2 regions of the Aeribacillus sp. FSL K6-3256 genome follow, and region 1 is predicted to be linked to the other one. Evidence: a T-box and tRNA genes for the amino acid it is inferred to sense, from the RefSeq annotation. Region 1 holds a T-box; the other holds one or more tRNA genes.
The links. The T-box of region 1 lies ahead of alaS (alanine--tRNA ligase). A T-box ahead of a tRNA ligase gene usually reads a tRNA of that ligase, here a tRNA-Ala.
Positions count from the first base shown of each region.

Region 2: it encodes a tRNA-Ala, which carries the amino acid that the T-box ahead of alaS (alanine--tRNA ligase) is inferred to sense. The anticodon was not compared.

Region 1 is NZ_CP150188.1:2,638,812-2,645,490, forward strand. Features, by position in the region: gene ruvX (Holliday junction resolvase RuvX) at 1-126, opposite strand, end outside; gene NSQ84_RS12740 (IreB family regulatory phosphoprotein) at 128-394, opposite strand; gene alaS (alanine--tRNA ligase) at 466-3,102, opposite strand; T-box leader at 3,175-3,381, opposite strand; gene NSQ84_RS12750 (AI-2E family transporter) at 3,431-4,492, opposite strand; gene NSQ84_RS12755 (hypothetical protein) at 4,565-4,750, opposite strand; gene NSQ84_RS12760 (ATP-dependent RecD-like DNA helicase) at 4,949-6,679, opposite strand, start outside.
Region 2 is NZ_CP150188.1:911,256-917,934, reverse strand. Features, by position in the region: gene NSQ84_RS04510 (TraR/DksA C4-type zinc finger protein) at 279-1,031, shown strand; tRNA gene NSQ84_RS04505 (tRNA-Asn) at 1,092-1,163, opposite strand; tRNA gene NSQ84_RS04500 (tRNA-Ile) at 1,262-1,335, opposite strand; tRNA gene NSQ84_RS04495 (tRNA-Gly) at 1,342-1,412, opposite strand; tRNA gene NSQ84_RS04490 (tRNA-His) at 1,615-1,690, opposite strand; tRNA gene NSQ84_RS04485 (tRNA-Phe) at 1,708-1,780, opposite strand; tRNA gene NSQ84_RS04480 (tRNA-Asp) at 1,891-1,966, opposite strand; tRNA gene NSQ84_RS04475 (tRNA-Met) at 1,969-2,045, opposite strand; tRNA gene NSQ84_RS04470 (tRNA-Ser) at 2,056-2,145, opposite strand; tRNA gene NSQ84_RS04465 (tRNA-Ile) at 2,158-2,234, opposite strand; tRNA gene NSQ84_RS04460 (tRNA-Met) at 2,241-2,314, opposite strand; tRNA gene NSQ84_RS04455 (tRNA-Ala) at 2,325-2,397, opposite strand; tRNA gene NSQ84_RS04450 (tRNA-Pro) at 2,409-2,485, opposite strand; tRNA gene NSQ84_RS04445 (tRNA-Arg) at 2,489-2,565, opposite strand; tRNA gene NSQ84_RS04440 (tRNA-Leu) at 2,571-2,659, opposite strand; tRNA gene NSQ84_RS04435 (tRNA-Gly) at 2,667-2,738, opposite strand; tRNA gene NSQ84_RS04430 (tRNA-Leu) at 2,745-2,826, opposite strand; tRNA gene NSQ84_RS04425 (tRNA-Lys) at 2,834-2,909, opposite strand; tRNA gene NSQ84_RS04420 (tRNA-Thr) at 3,086-3,158, opposite strand; tRNA gene NSQ84_RS04415 (tRNA-Val) at 3,318-3,393, opposite strand; rRNA gene NSQ84_RS04410 (23S ribosomal RNA) at 3,490-6,421, opposite strand; rRNA gene NSQ84_RS04405 (16S ribosomal RNA) at 6,560-6,679, opposite strand, start outside.

The DNA of each region.
Region 1 (6,679 bases):
AATCCCGAACTCGCCTTCATCTTCATTTATGCTGATCGTTTCCACACCTTGAGCAGTCCATCCCAGCTCATCGCTTACCGCAACTCCTAATGTTTTTGAACCTAAGTCTAACCCAATGATTCGCATTTTATTCCTCACGGTTGTTTTTCAAATAAAATTTTACAAGCTCTTCAATTAATTCATCTCGTTCAATTTTTCTAATCAGATTGCGTGCGCCGTTATGTCTAGGAATGTAAGCAGGATCTCCGGACAACAAATAGCCGACGATTTGATTGATCGGATTATAACCTTTTTCTTCCAGTGCATTGTATACGGCACTTAGAACTTCCTTGACATTTGTCTCAACAGGTTCTTCTGAAAAATTAAACTTCATCGTTTTATCGAAGGAACTCAATTTTTGCACCTCTTTCCTAGACTAAAAAGCGAATCTGCTTGTCTACATCCATTTTACACTATGAATGAAATTTATGAAACGGATTTCACCCAGTCTTCGACAAAACGAAGAGCTTCAGCTAACCGTTCAGGATTTTTTCCTCCCGCTTGAGCCATGTCAGGTCTTCCGCCGCCGCCGCCTCCACAGCGGCTTGCAATTTCCTTAATTAATTTTCCAGCATGGAACCCTTTGTCAACTAAGTCTTTTGTGATGCCGGCTGCTAAATTTACTTTTCCGTCTGATACCGTTGCTAGCACAACAATAGCCGAGCCGAGCTTTTGCTTCAGTTCATCGACCATGCCGCGCAATCTGTTCATATCTTTCACTTGAACTTTTTCCGCAAGAACTGTTACACCTTTGATCGTTACCGCTTTTTCAGCGATGTTCCCCGCTTCCAGATTGCTAAGCTTCATCGTAAGAGATTCGTTTTCCCGCTGTAGTTCTTTTATTTCTTGCTGCAGACTGTCAATTCTCTCCGGCAGATTTTTTACATTCGCTTTCAGTTTTGCCCCAATTTCCTTTAACAATAAATATTGTTCATTCATAAACCGGTACGCTTCTTTTCCTGTCACCGCTTCAATTCGGCGGGTTCCTGCACCAATTCCAGTTTCGGAAACAATCTTAAACAGTCCGATTTCCGCTGTATTTGTTACATGGCATCCGCCGCAAAGCTCAAGCGAATAATCGCCTACTTGAACAACGCGAACAATTTTTCCGTATTTTTCTCCAAATAAAGCCATCGCGCCCATCGCTTTCGCTTCGTCAAGAGGCATGTGCTCGATAGAGACTGGAATGCTTTCCCAAATTTTCTCATTTACAATTCGTTCAATTTTTTCCAGCTCTTCTGTTGAAACTTGTCCAAAATGTGAAAAGTCAAAACGGAGACGGTCGGAAGCAACAAGCGATCCAGCTTGGTTGACATGTACGCCCAGCACGTCCTTCAGCGCTTGGTGCAGCAAATGTGTCGCTGTATGATTTTTCACGATGGATTTTCTAGACTCTGCACAAACGGAAGCGTAAACTGCTGCTCCTTTTGTCAAAACGCCTTTTTCGATGACAGCCCGGTGCAAGTGTTGGCCGTTCGGCGCTTTTTGCACATCTTTTACGTTTAAGACCACATCATCATTTTTGATGATTCCTTTGTCAGCAATTTGACCTCCGCTTTCAGCATAAAAAGGCGTCTCGTCCAATATAATTTGGACCTCTTCCCCGCTCTCGGCTTGATCGACTAATTCCCCATCTTTTATGATCACAAGCACCCGTGCATTTGCTTCTAGGGTATTGTAGCCGACAAATTTGCTTTCCTCTTTTAATTCCACAAGAATTCCGCTTTGCACTTGCATCGAGTCGACATCCTGTCTGGCTTTTCTTGCACGTTCTTTTTGATGCTCCATTTCTCGTTCAAAGCCTTCATAATCCAGCTCCATGCCTTCATCTTGTGCGTATTCCTCCGTCAATTCCACTGGAAAACCATATGTGTCGTAAAGCCGAAACACATCTTCGCCTGGAATTATTCGGCTACCCTGTTCTTTCTGCTTTTTGATTACATCCGCTAAAATGGCAAGCCCTTCATGGAGAGTCTCATGGAAACGCTCTTCCTCATTTTTAATTACCTTTTGAACAAAGGATGCTTTTTCTTTTACTTCCGGATAGTAATCGTTCATAATTTCCGCTACAACCGGAACTAATTCATACATAAACGGGCGGTCTATGTTGATCGTTTTTGCATACCGAACCGCTCTGCGGATAAGACGGCGAAGTACATACCCTCTGCCTTCATTAGAAGGTAGCGCACCGTCTGCAACAGCAAATGTAACCGTGCGGATATGGTCGGCAATCACTTTAAAAGCGACATCTTTCTCTTTGTCGGTTCGATAAGCTTCCCCCGAAATCTTTTCGGTAGCTTGAATGATCGGTAAAAAGAGATCTGTGTCAAAGTTGGTCGGCGCATTTTGAATGACAGAAACCATTCGCTCTAAGCCCATGCCTGTATCAATATTCTTTTTTGGAAGCGGAGTGTAAGTTCCATCAGGATTATGATTAAATTGAGAAAAAACAAGATTCCAAACTTCCAAATAGCGTTCGTTTTCCCCACCGGGATAAAGTTCCGGATCATTTGGATCGTTTCCAAATTCTTCTCCACGATCATAAAATATTTCAGTATTTGGTCCGCTTGGCCCTTCACCAATATCCCAGAAATTCCCTTCCAAACGGATAATTCGTTCTTCCGGCAACCCGATTTTATTTTTCCAAATGTCATACGCCTCTTCATCTTCCGGATGAATAGTAACTGATAATCTATTTGGGTCGAAGCCAATCCATTTTTCGCTTGTTAAAAATTCCCATGCCCATTCAATCGCCTCTTCTTTAAAATAGTCGCCGATTGAGAAATTTCCGAGCATTTCGAAAAATGTATGATGGCGCGCTGTTTTTCCGACATTTTCAATATCGTTTGTTCGGATTGATTTTTGTGCGTTAGTAATTCTCGGATTTTCAGGAACAACCCTTCCGTCAAAATATTTTTTCAATGTTGCGACACCGCTGTTGATCCACAATAGTGACGGATCATCAACCGGAATTAAAGAAGCGCTCGGTTCAACCGAATGTCCTTTTTCCTTAAAAAAATCTAAAAACATTTGACGAACTTGTGCTGAAGTGAGCTTTTTCATGGCATTCCTCCTAAAATGTCTTCATTTTTCTCGCAAAATAAAAACTCTCGCCTATGTAAATGCTCTGATTTACACAGGGACGAGAGTTACTCGCGGTACCACCCTGATTATGAGCCAATTGCTCATCACCTTCATTTGCCGTAACGTGGCATTTTCGTCAGGTTTTGCCTGCACTCAGAATTAGCGTTCTGTTGCCCTTCATCTAGAGCTTCTTTCAGCCTCGGAAGCCCCTCTCTTTTAAGATGGACTGCAACATACTCGATTCGTCATCGCTTTCATGCACTTATTCCATGTCTATCACGAATTATAGACAACGAAAAATCGCTTGTCAATGCGCTTTCCTCAGACGGATGATATGCAGCAATATCTCTTTCAGAACAGTGATAAAAGGCACAGCTAAAATTAAACCGATCACTCCGCCGATTTCTCCGCCCGCCAAGAGCGCCATAATAATCACCATCGGATGCATATGCAGGCTTTTCCCAACGATGAAAGGGCCAAGAATATTACTTTCAATAAATTGCAGCCCAAAAATGATGAAAAGCACTACAATTATTTTGTTAATGGAGAGCGTCGCAGCGACCATCAAAGCAGGAACCGCACCGATAAATGGACCGAAATAAGGAATAATATTGGTCATTCCGATAATCGTCCCTAAAATTAACGGATATTTAATTTTAAACAGCCAAAACAAAATCGAAGCCGCCAGCCCGATCAGAAAACAAACAAATAGTTGCCCCCGCAAATAACTTCCGAGCGACTCATCGACGTTTTCTAAAAAACGTCTCCCTTCACGTCTCCATTTCTTCGGGGTGAAGTACCAAATGGCCTTTTTCATTTTCTCATAATCTTTCAACATATAAAAAACGAGAAAGGGAATGACACCAATAATAACAGCATAATCAATAATTGACTTCATGCTTGAAAGCATCCGTTCAAGAAAGGCAGCGACGGATGTTTCCATTCCAGCAATAAAAGATTCAATTCGATGATGAATTTCTCCAGGTAAATTGGTTGTTCCGTCATGAATTTTATCCGTCCAGCTTTGGTAATATTTTGTAAACATAGGGATATTTTCGGAAAGGTCTTTCATTTGTTCAACAAAAATTGGGACACCTTTATAAAAGCTAAAACCGACTCCTCCGAAAAAAATAAAATAGATGATGAGAATCGAACATGTTCTTGGAACACCTGAACGGTAAAGTTTTTCCACTACGGGATGAAGCAAGTAGGTAATGAAGCCGGAAAGCATAAAAGGAATTAAAACAGCTTTTAACATTTTGAAAATAGGAAACCAAATGACTTTTAGCTGAAGAACCATATATACAAACAATGATAAAATGAGAAAAAAAATGATTCGGAAAAGCCATTTCCGCTCTCGCTCATTCATCCCGCATCCCTCCTCTTATTATTTTGAGGAATGCTCACGAAAATATGCATGAAGGCGCCCATTTTAGGCGCCTCAAATCGCACGATCTTCTTCAGGAAACAAGTCATCTAAAGAACTTAGTGTTCCGTCTTCTTCTACTTGATGTGTGTGAATAATGCCTTTTGTAACGGTAAGCTCAATAAAACAATGCCAACAATAATACTGATTGACTCCGATTTTTCCAATATCTTTGCTTTTACAATTCGGACATGTAAACAAACAGGGACACCTTCTTTATTCATTTATTTAATTATTTATTAATCCGGTATGTTCTCGCTATGCACACTACTATTTGTTACCATTTTCAAAAAAATTATACGTCTCTATAAAGCATGCTTTTTATGCTTAAACAATTTGTCCCCTGTTTGTAGCATCATCTGTCAATCGTTATCGATCTTATGGAAAGGAACAAATTTATTATCCTTCGCCCTCTTCCATAAAATCATATGGAGTGATGTTCTCCATCCCAATGTTGGCATCTTCTAGTGGAAAAGGAAGCTCCTCTTTCAGCTCGACAAGTTCAGACGTTTTCAGCCTCTCTTTTAAGGTTGTCTGCCTCATCGACTCCTGATTGTTGTATACTCCCATTTTTAACGCTTCCCATTCTCCGCACATAATTAAAAATTGCTTGCTCCTTGTAACAGCTGTATAAATCAAATTTCTTCTCAACATCCGAAAGTAGCCTTTTACTACCGGCAAAATGACAATCGGAAATTCGCTTCCCTGCGCTTTATGGATGGAGCAGCAGTAAGCATGAGTAAACTGATTAAAATCTTGCTTCGTATAGGTTACTTCGATACCGTCGTAAGAAATGACCACCATATCTTCTTTTTCGACATTTTCTTTTGCGTAAAAAATAGAAACAATCTCCCCAATATCGCCATTAAACACGTTTTGATCAGGCTGATTGACGAGCTGCAGCACTTTGTCCCCGATTCGGTAAATAACGTTGCCATGCTTGATCTCTCTTTTTTCTTTTGAAGGGGGGTTTAACATTTCCTGAAGCATTTCATTCAACTGATCAATGCCGGCAATCCCTCTGTACATCGGTGCCAACACCTGTATATCCTTCGCAGAATATCCTTTTTTCAAAGCGTTCTCAATTACTCTCGTTATAACTTCTTTTATTTGTGATGTTGTACAAGGAATAAACGATCTGTCTTGTGTCGTTTGCAAAAGGTTCGCTGGAAGAGTTCCTTGGCGGATTGAATGGGCCAAATCAATAATTGTAGATCCTTCTGCTTGTCTATAAATATCTGTCAGTGTAACAACTGGGATTCGTCCGGATTGAATCAAATCGCGAAGCACTTGGCCGGGTCCAACGGACGGAAGCTGGTGTTCGTCTCCGACAAGAACAATTTGTATGTCCGAAGGAAGCGATTTAAACAATTGATGCATGAGCCAAATATCAACCATTGATACTTCATCAACAATCAGAAGCTTTCCAGAAATCGGATGATCCTCATTGTGTTCAAATCCTTCTGAACCATTCCATCCTAAAAGGCGGTGGATTGTGACGGCAGGAAGACCGGTTGCTTCTGCCATTCTTTTTGCAGCTCGTCCGGTAGGTGCCACCAGTACAATGGGAAACGGCTCTTCCTTCTTTTGATATTCTTTTGGGTTCAATGAAAGGCCATGGAGGTTCGCATAAATTTCAACGATGCCTTTGATAACGGTTGTTTTTCCCGTTCCAGGCCCGCCGGTCAGCAAAAGAATCGGCGAATGAATAGCCCGCTGAATGGCTTCTTTTTGAGAGGGGGCATACTGAACATTCATTTTTTCTTCCAGTTTTCCTAACTCCAGCAAAAATTCTGATTCAGGAAACATATCTTGAAATTGGTTTTGGGTTAAAATTTCTTCAATGTTATTGGCAAGTCCCACTTCAGCATAGTAAAGAGAGGGTAAATAAATTCGATCTTCCTCGACGATAATTTTTCGATCTTCTTCCAATTCAAGAATGATTCTTTCAATATCCTGATCAGATATGTCTTCTCCATTTTGGGTGAGCAATTTTTTCGCTTTTTCCATCAGCTGAACTTTTGTAACATATACATGTCCTTCTTTTACAGCATCTTGTTCAATAGTGAACAAACAAGCCGCCTTCAGCCGGTCGGGATGATTGCCGGAGATCCCAAGCTCTCTCCCAAT
Region 2 (6,679 bases), 1.7 Mb from region 1:
TTTTTTCCTGAAAAAACATCTCGATAGGTCACAGCCTCTTTATCGGATAGCCAGCCTGTTTCTCAGCCGAATGATGTTGTATTAGCCTTTCAAGTGCCATCAGCTTCAAAGCATAGCGTTAAAAAAGGCGCGGAAGCAGCAATCCTTTCCTGACATGTTTTAAAATGATGATGAAATTTATGGCTGGAAAGGTGAATTTTTTTCATGATTTTAAAGTTATAATTTATTCCTTTTCGTCCAAAATAGCTTTAGATTCTAAAAAAGAAGGTGTCTTTCATATGGACATGGACGAAAAAAAATTAAAGGATTTCCAAAAGCAATTAATATTCATGAAAAATGAGATTGAAAAACGTTGGGACAATAACGATCATTTTCAATTGGAAAAAGGGCTGGACCATGAATCAACTGGAGAGCTTTCCAGCTACGACAATCACCCCGGAGACGATGCGACCGAACTGTATGAAAGAGAAAAAGATTTAGCTTTAAATAAACATTTAGAAAAAGAATATGAAGAGATCGTTGAAGCATTAGAAAGAATTCATGAGGGCACATACGGTACTTGTTCCGTCTGCGGAAAAAAAATTGATGAAGACCGTCTCAAAGCCATACCGACAGCCAAAACATGCAAAGAACATACTCTAGTTCAAACGATTTCTCATGAAAGACCTGTAGAGGAAGAAATACTTGATGCGACTTTTCACGGATCCTCTCAAATCGACCATGAAAATACCGCTGTTACTGAGCCGTATGATTATTTTCAAGATGTTATCGAATACGGAACGTCAGAAACACCGCAAGATGTAAGAACTCCACCGTTATCGTACGGAGATATGTATAATTCCGATGATGAAATTGGATATATTGAAGATATTGAAAACTTCATTTATACAGATATTGAGGGAAAAAACGTAAACGTCTATCCGTCACATGAACATAAACGATATGAAAAAATGCTTGATGAAGAGGATTTAACAGTTTTATGGGGAGATCTTCCATTAACAGAAAAAGAACCATATGCGAAAAATGATTAAAATTACAAGAAGACAAAAAAAGCGTTGCAAACTGCAACGCTTTTTTTGATTTCGAAATGACTCCGCAGGCAGGATTCGAACCTGCGACCGTTCGGTTAACAGCCGAATGCTCTACCACTGAGCTACTGCGGAATATAAAAAAATTTAAGGCATTTTGCCAAATAGAACAGCTTTTGACTGACAATTGCAGCAATGTCAATTGCCCAACTAGGCTGCTTAAAAAATAGCAATGGGCCTGAGTGGACTTGAACCACCGACCTCACGCTTATCAGGCGTGCGCTCTAACCAGCTGAGCTACAAGCCCATATTAAGCGGGTGATGGGAATCGAACCCACGACATCAGCTTGGAAGGCTGAGGTTTTACCACTAAACTACACCCGCGCGAAAATATTTATTTTTCTATTTAAATGATAAACACGCAATTTCCATGCCTCTTCCTCTTCCAGCACTGTTCGAGGATGTAAATGCGTCGAGGCAACTCGCAGATTATTCATTGAAGTGTCGCTCGTGGCTGAGGTTTTACCACTAAACTACACCCGCATAATAAGCTGATGATAGAAATAAATACTTAACTATAGGCAAATGGGGCGACTGATGGGAATCGAACCCACGAATGCCAGAGCCACAATCTGGTGCGTTAACCACTTCGCCACAGTCGCCGCAATTAATAAAACAATGGCTCGGGACGGAATCGAACCGCCGACACAAGGATTTTCAGTCCTTTGCTCTACCGACTGAGCTACCGAGCCGTAAAACTCCGATAAAAAATTATGTACAATCCATCATTAAAGAAAGAATTCATTGACACAACCTGCTGTACTTGAAAAATTCCTCCTACAGCTGTTGAATCAATAATTAATGGCGGTCCCGACGGGAATCGAACCCGCGATCTCCTGCGTGACAGGCAGGCATGTTAACCGCTACACTACGGGACCATTGGTTGCGGGGGCAGGATTTGAACCTGCGACCTTCGGGTTATGAGCCCGACGAGCTACCGGACTGCTCCACCCCGCGATAATAATGACGGAGGAGGAGGGATTCGAACCCCCGCGCGGTTTGACCCGCCTCTCGGTTTTCAAGACCGACCCCTTCAGCCAGACTTGGGTACTCCTCCATATAATAAAGATGGTGGACCTTGCAGGATTCGAACCTGCGACCGGACGGTTATGAGCCGTCTGCTCTGACCAGCTGAGCTAAAGGTCCGAAAAATGGCGGTGGAGGGGATCGAACCCCCGACCTCACGGGTATGAACCGTACGCTCTAGCCAGCTGAGCTACACCGCCAAATTAAATATGGAGCCTAGCGGGATCGAACCGCTGACCTCCTGCGTGCAAAGCAGGCGCTCTCCCAGCTGAGCTAAGGCCCCTTTAAATTCCCTGGTCGGGAAGACAGGATTCGAACCTGCGACCCCATGGTCCCAAACCATGTGCTCTACCAAGCTGAGCTACTTCCCGATATGGCGCGCCCGAGAGGAGTCGAACCCCTAACCTTTTGATCCGTAGTCAAACGCTCTATCCAATTGAGCTACGGGCGCAAATATGGTGCCGAGGACCGGACTTGAACCGGTACGGTAGTCACCTACCGCAGGATTTTAAGTCCTGTGCGTCTGCCAATTCCGCCACCCCGGCAGAGAAAAGCGGAAGACGGGATTCGAACCCGCGACCCCCACCTTGGCAAGGTGGTGTTCTACCACTGAACTACTTCCGCGTATTATGCGGGTGGAGGGACTTGAACCCCCACGCCGTAAGGCGCTAGATCCTAAGTCTAGTGCGTCTGCCAATTCCGCCACACCCGCGTCAAAATGGTGAGCCATGGAGGATTCGAACCTCCGACCCTCTGATTAAAAGTCAGATGCTCTACCGACTGAGCTAATGGCTCATAAAAAATTTTTTTCTCCTAATCCATTTTTCATTTGTCAGATGTCCCTTCCTCTGCCAGTCTTTTCGAGGATGTTGGATGCGTCGGGACAACTCTCTGATTGTTCGTCGAAGCATTGCTCGTTTCTCTGACGACTAATCTAAAAGTTCCTGCTCAATATGCAACACCTTTAATGATGCCGGCGAGAGGAATCGAACCCCCAACCTACTGATTACGATTCAGTTGCTCTGCCAATTGAGCTACACCGGCATGATGAATACAACAATCAATAATCAGTCTTGCTTCATTTGATCGTCGTTCCAATCTTAGAAATCTTGTCCAAGGAAAAGTTCAATTGGTACGATGAAGCAGCATGAAAGACGATATCTCGACCGTGCTTTGCCAATTGAGCTGAATCGATATACTGTATGGTGGAGGATGACGGGATCGAACCGCCGACCCCTTGCTTGTAAGGCAAGTGCTCTCCCAGCTGAGCTAATCCTCCAATTCAAAAATCACCAGAGGACATATGCAAAGTAAATAAAAGTCCATAATTCTTTCAAAACTAGATAACGGTTCCTTCACGAATAGATGCTCTTTCTTGGTTAAGTCCTCGATCGATTAGTATCCGTCAGCTCCACGTGTCACCACGCTTCCACCTCGGACCTATCTACCTCGTCATCTTCAAGGGATCTTACTCGCGTTTAGCGATGGGAAATCTCATCTTGAGGGGGGCTTCACGCTTAGATGCTTTCAGCGCTTATCCCTTCCGCACATAGCTACCCAGCGATGCCCCTGGCGGGACAACTGGTACACCAGCGGTGCGTCCATCCCGGTCCTCTCGTACTAAGGACAGCTCCTCTCAAATTTCCTGCGCCCGCGACGGATAGGGACCGAACTGTCTCACGACGTTCTGAACCCAGCTCGCGTACCGCTTTAATGGGCGAACAGCCCAACCCTTGGGACCGACTACAGCCCCAGGATGCGATGAGCCGACATCGAGGTGCCAAACCTCCCCGTCGATGTGGACTCTTGGGGGAGATCAGCCTGTTATCCCCGGGGTAGCTTTTATCCGTTGAGCGATGGCCCTTCCATGCGGAACCACCGGATCACTAAGCCCGACTTTCGTCCCTGCTCGACTTGTAGGTCTCGCAGTCAAGCTCCCTTCTGCCTTTGCACTCTCCGAATGATTTCCAACCATTCTGAGGGAACCTTTGGGCGCCTCCGTTACCTTTTAGGAGGCGACCGCCCCAGTCAAACTGCCCACCTGACACTGTCTCCCGCCCCGATCAGGGGCGCGGGTTAGAATGTCAGTACAGCCAGGGTAGTATCCCACCGTCGCCTCAGCGCAAGCTGGCGCTCACGCGTCTCTGGCTCCTACCTATCCTGTACAAGCTGTACCCACATTCAATATCAGGCTGCAGTAAAGCTCCACGGGGTCTTTCCGTCCTGTCGCGGGTAACCTGCATCTTCACAGGTACTATAATTTCACCGAGTCTCTCGTTGAGACAGTGCCCAGATCGTTACGCCTTTCGTGCGGGTCGGAACTTACCCGACAAGGAATTTCGCTACCTTAGGACCGTTATAGTTACGGCCGCCGTTTACTGGGGCTTCGGTTCGCACCTTCGCTTTTCGCTAAGCGCTCCCCTTAACCTTCCAGCACCGGGCAGGCGTCAGCCCCTATACTTCACCTTACGGTTTCGCAGAGACCTGTGTTTTTGCTAAACAGTCGCCTGGGCCTTTTCACTGCGGCTCATCATGGCTTATCACCTTGATGAGCACCCCTTCTCCCGAAGTTACGGGGTCATTTTGCCGAGTTCCTTAACGAGAGTTCTCTCGCTCACCTTAGGATTCTCTCCTCGCCTACCTGTGTCGGTTTGCGGTACGGGCACCTCTCACCTCGCTAGAGGCTTTTCTTGGCAGTGTGGAATCGGGAACTTCGGTACTTCCTTTCCCTCGCCATCACAGCTCAGCCTTCCGGCAAGCGGATTTGCCTGCTTGCCAGCCTAACTGCTTGGACGCGCACATCCAGCCGCGCGCTTGCCCTATCCTCCTGCGTCCCCCCATTGCTCAAACGGTGAGGAGGTGGTACAGGAATATCAACCTGTTGTCCATCACCTACGCCTTTCGGCCTCGGCTTAGGTCCCGACTAACCCTGAGCGGACGAGCCTTCCTCAGGAAACCTTAGGCTTTCGGCGGAGGGGATTCTCACCCCTCTTTCGCTACTCATACCGGCATTCTCACTTCTAAGCGCTCCACCGGTCCTTCCGGTCCGGCTTCGATGCCCTTAGAACGCTCTCCTACCGCTGACACCAACGGTGTCAACCCGCAGCTTCGGTGATACGTTTAGCCCCGGTACATTTTCGGCGCAGAGCCACTCGACCAGTGAGCTATTACGCACTCTTTAAATGGTGGCTGCTTCTAAGCCAACATCCTGGTTGTCTAAGCAGCTCCACATCCTTTTCCACTTAACGTATACTTTGGGACCTTAGCTGGCGGTCTGGGCTGTTTCCCTTTTGACCACGGATCTTATCACTCGCAGTCTGACTCCCAAGGATAAGTCATTGGCATTCGGAGTTTGACTGAATTCGGTAACCCGATGGGGGCCCCTCGTCCAATCAGTGCTCTACCTCCAAGACTCTTCCCTTGAGGCTAGCCCTAAAGCTATTTCGGAGAGAACCAGCTATCTCCAAGTTCGATTGGCATTTCACCCCTACCCACACCTCATCCCCGCACTTTTCAACGTGCGTGGGTTCGGGCCTCCAGCAAGTGTTACCTTGCCTTCACCCTGGACATGGGTAGATCACCTGGTTTCGGGTCTGCGACCTCGTACTATTTCGCCCTCTTCAGACTCGCTTTCGCTGCGGCTCCGCCTTTCGGCTTAACCTTGCACGAAATCGCAACTCGCCGGTTCATTCTACAAAAGGCACGCCATCACCCGTTAATGGGCTCTGACTACTTGTAGGCACACGGTTTCAGGTTCTCTTTCACTCCCCTCCCGGGGTGCTTTTCACCTTTCCCTCACGGTACTGGTTCACTATCGGTCACTAGGGAGTATTTAGCCTTGGGAGATGGTCCTCCCTGCTTCCGACGGGATTTCACGTGTCCCGCCGTACTCAGGATCCACTCGGGAGGGAACGGAGTTTCGACTACAGGGTTGTTACCTTCTCTGACGGGCCTTTCCAGACCTCTTCGTCTACCCCGTTCCTTTGTCACTCCTTAATCGAGTGTCCTACAACCCCAAGAGGCACGCCTCTTGGTTTGGGCTGTTCCCGTTTCGCTCGCCGCTACTCAGGGAATCGCTGTTGCTTTCTCTTCCTCCGGGTACTTAGATGTTTCAGTTCCCCGGGTTGCCCTCCATACCCTATGGATTCAGGTATGGATACTGCCCCATTACGGGCAGTGGGTTCCCCCATTCGGACATCTCCGGATCGACGCTTACTTACAGCTCCCCGAAGCATTTCGGTGTTTGTCCCGTCCTTCATCGGCTCCTAGTGCCAAGGCATCCACCGTGCGCCCTTTCTAACTTAACCGTTTCTTCCTAACATGAGCGATCTATTCGTGAATGTCTTTCCGTTATCCAGTTTTCAAAGAACAATCAAGAAGGATATGATCCTTCAAAACTAAACAAAACGGAAAAGCGTACCCTATTTCAATGTATATATCCTTAGAAAGGAGGTGATCCAGCCGCACCTTCCGATACGGCTACCTTGTTACGACTTCACCCCAATCATTTGTCCCACCTTCGGCGGCTGGCTCCCGTAAGGGTTACCCCACCGACTTCGGGTGTT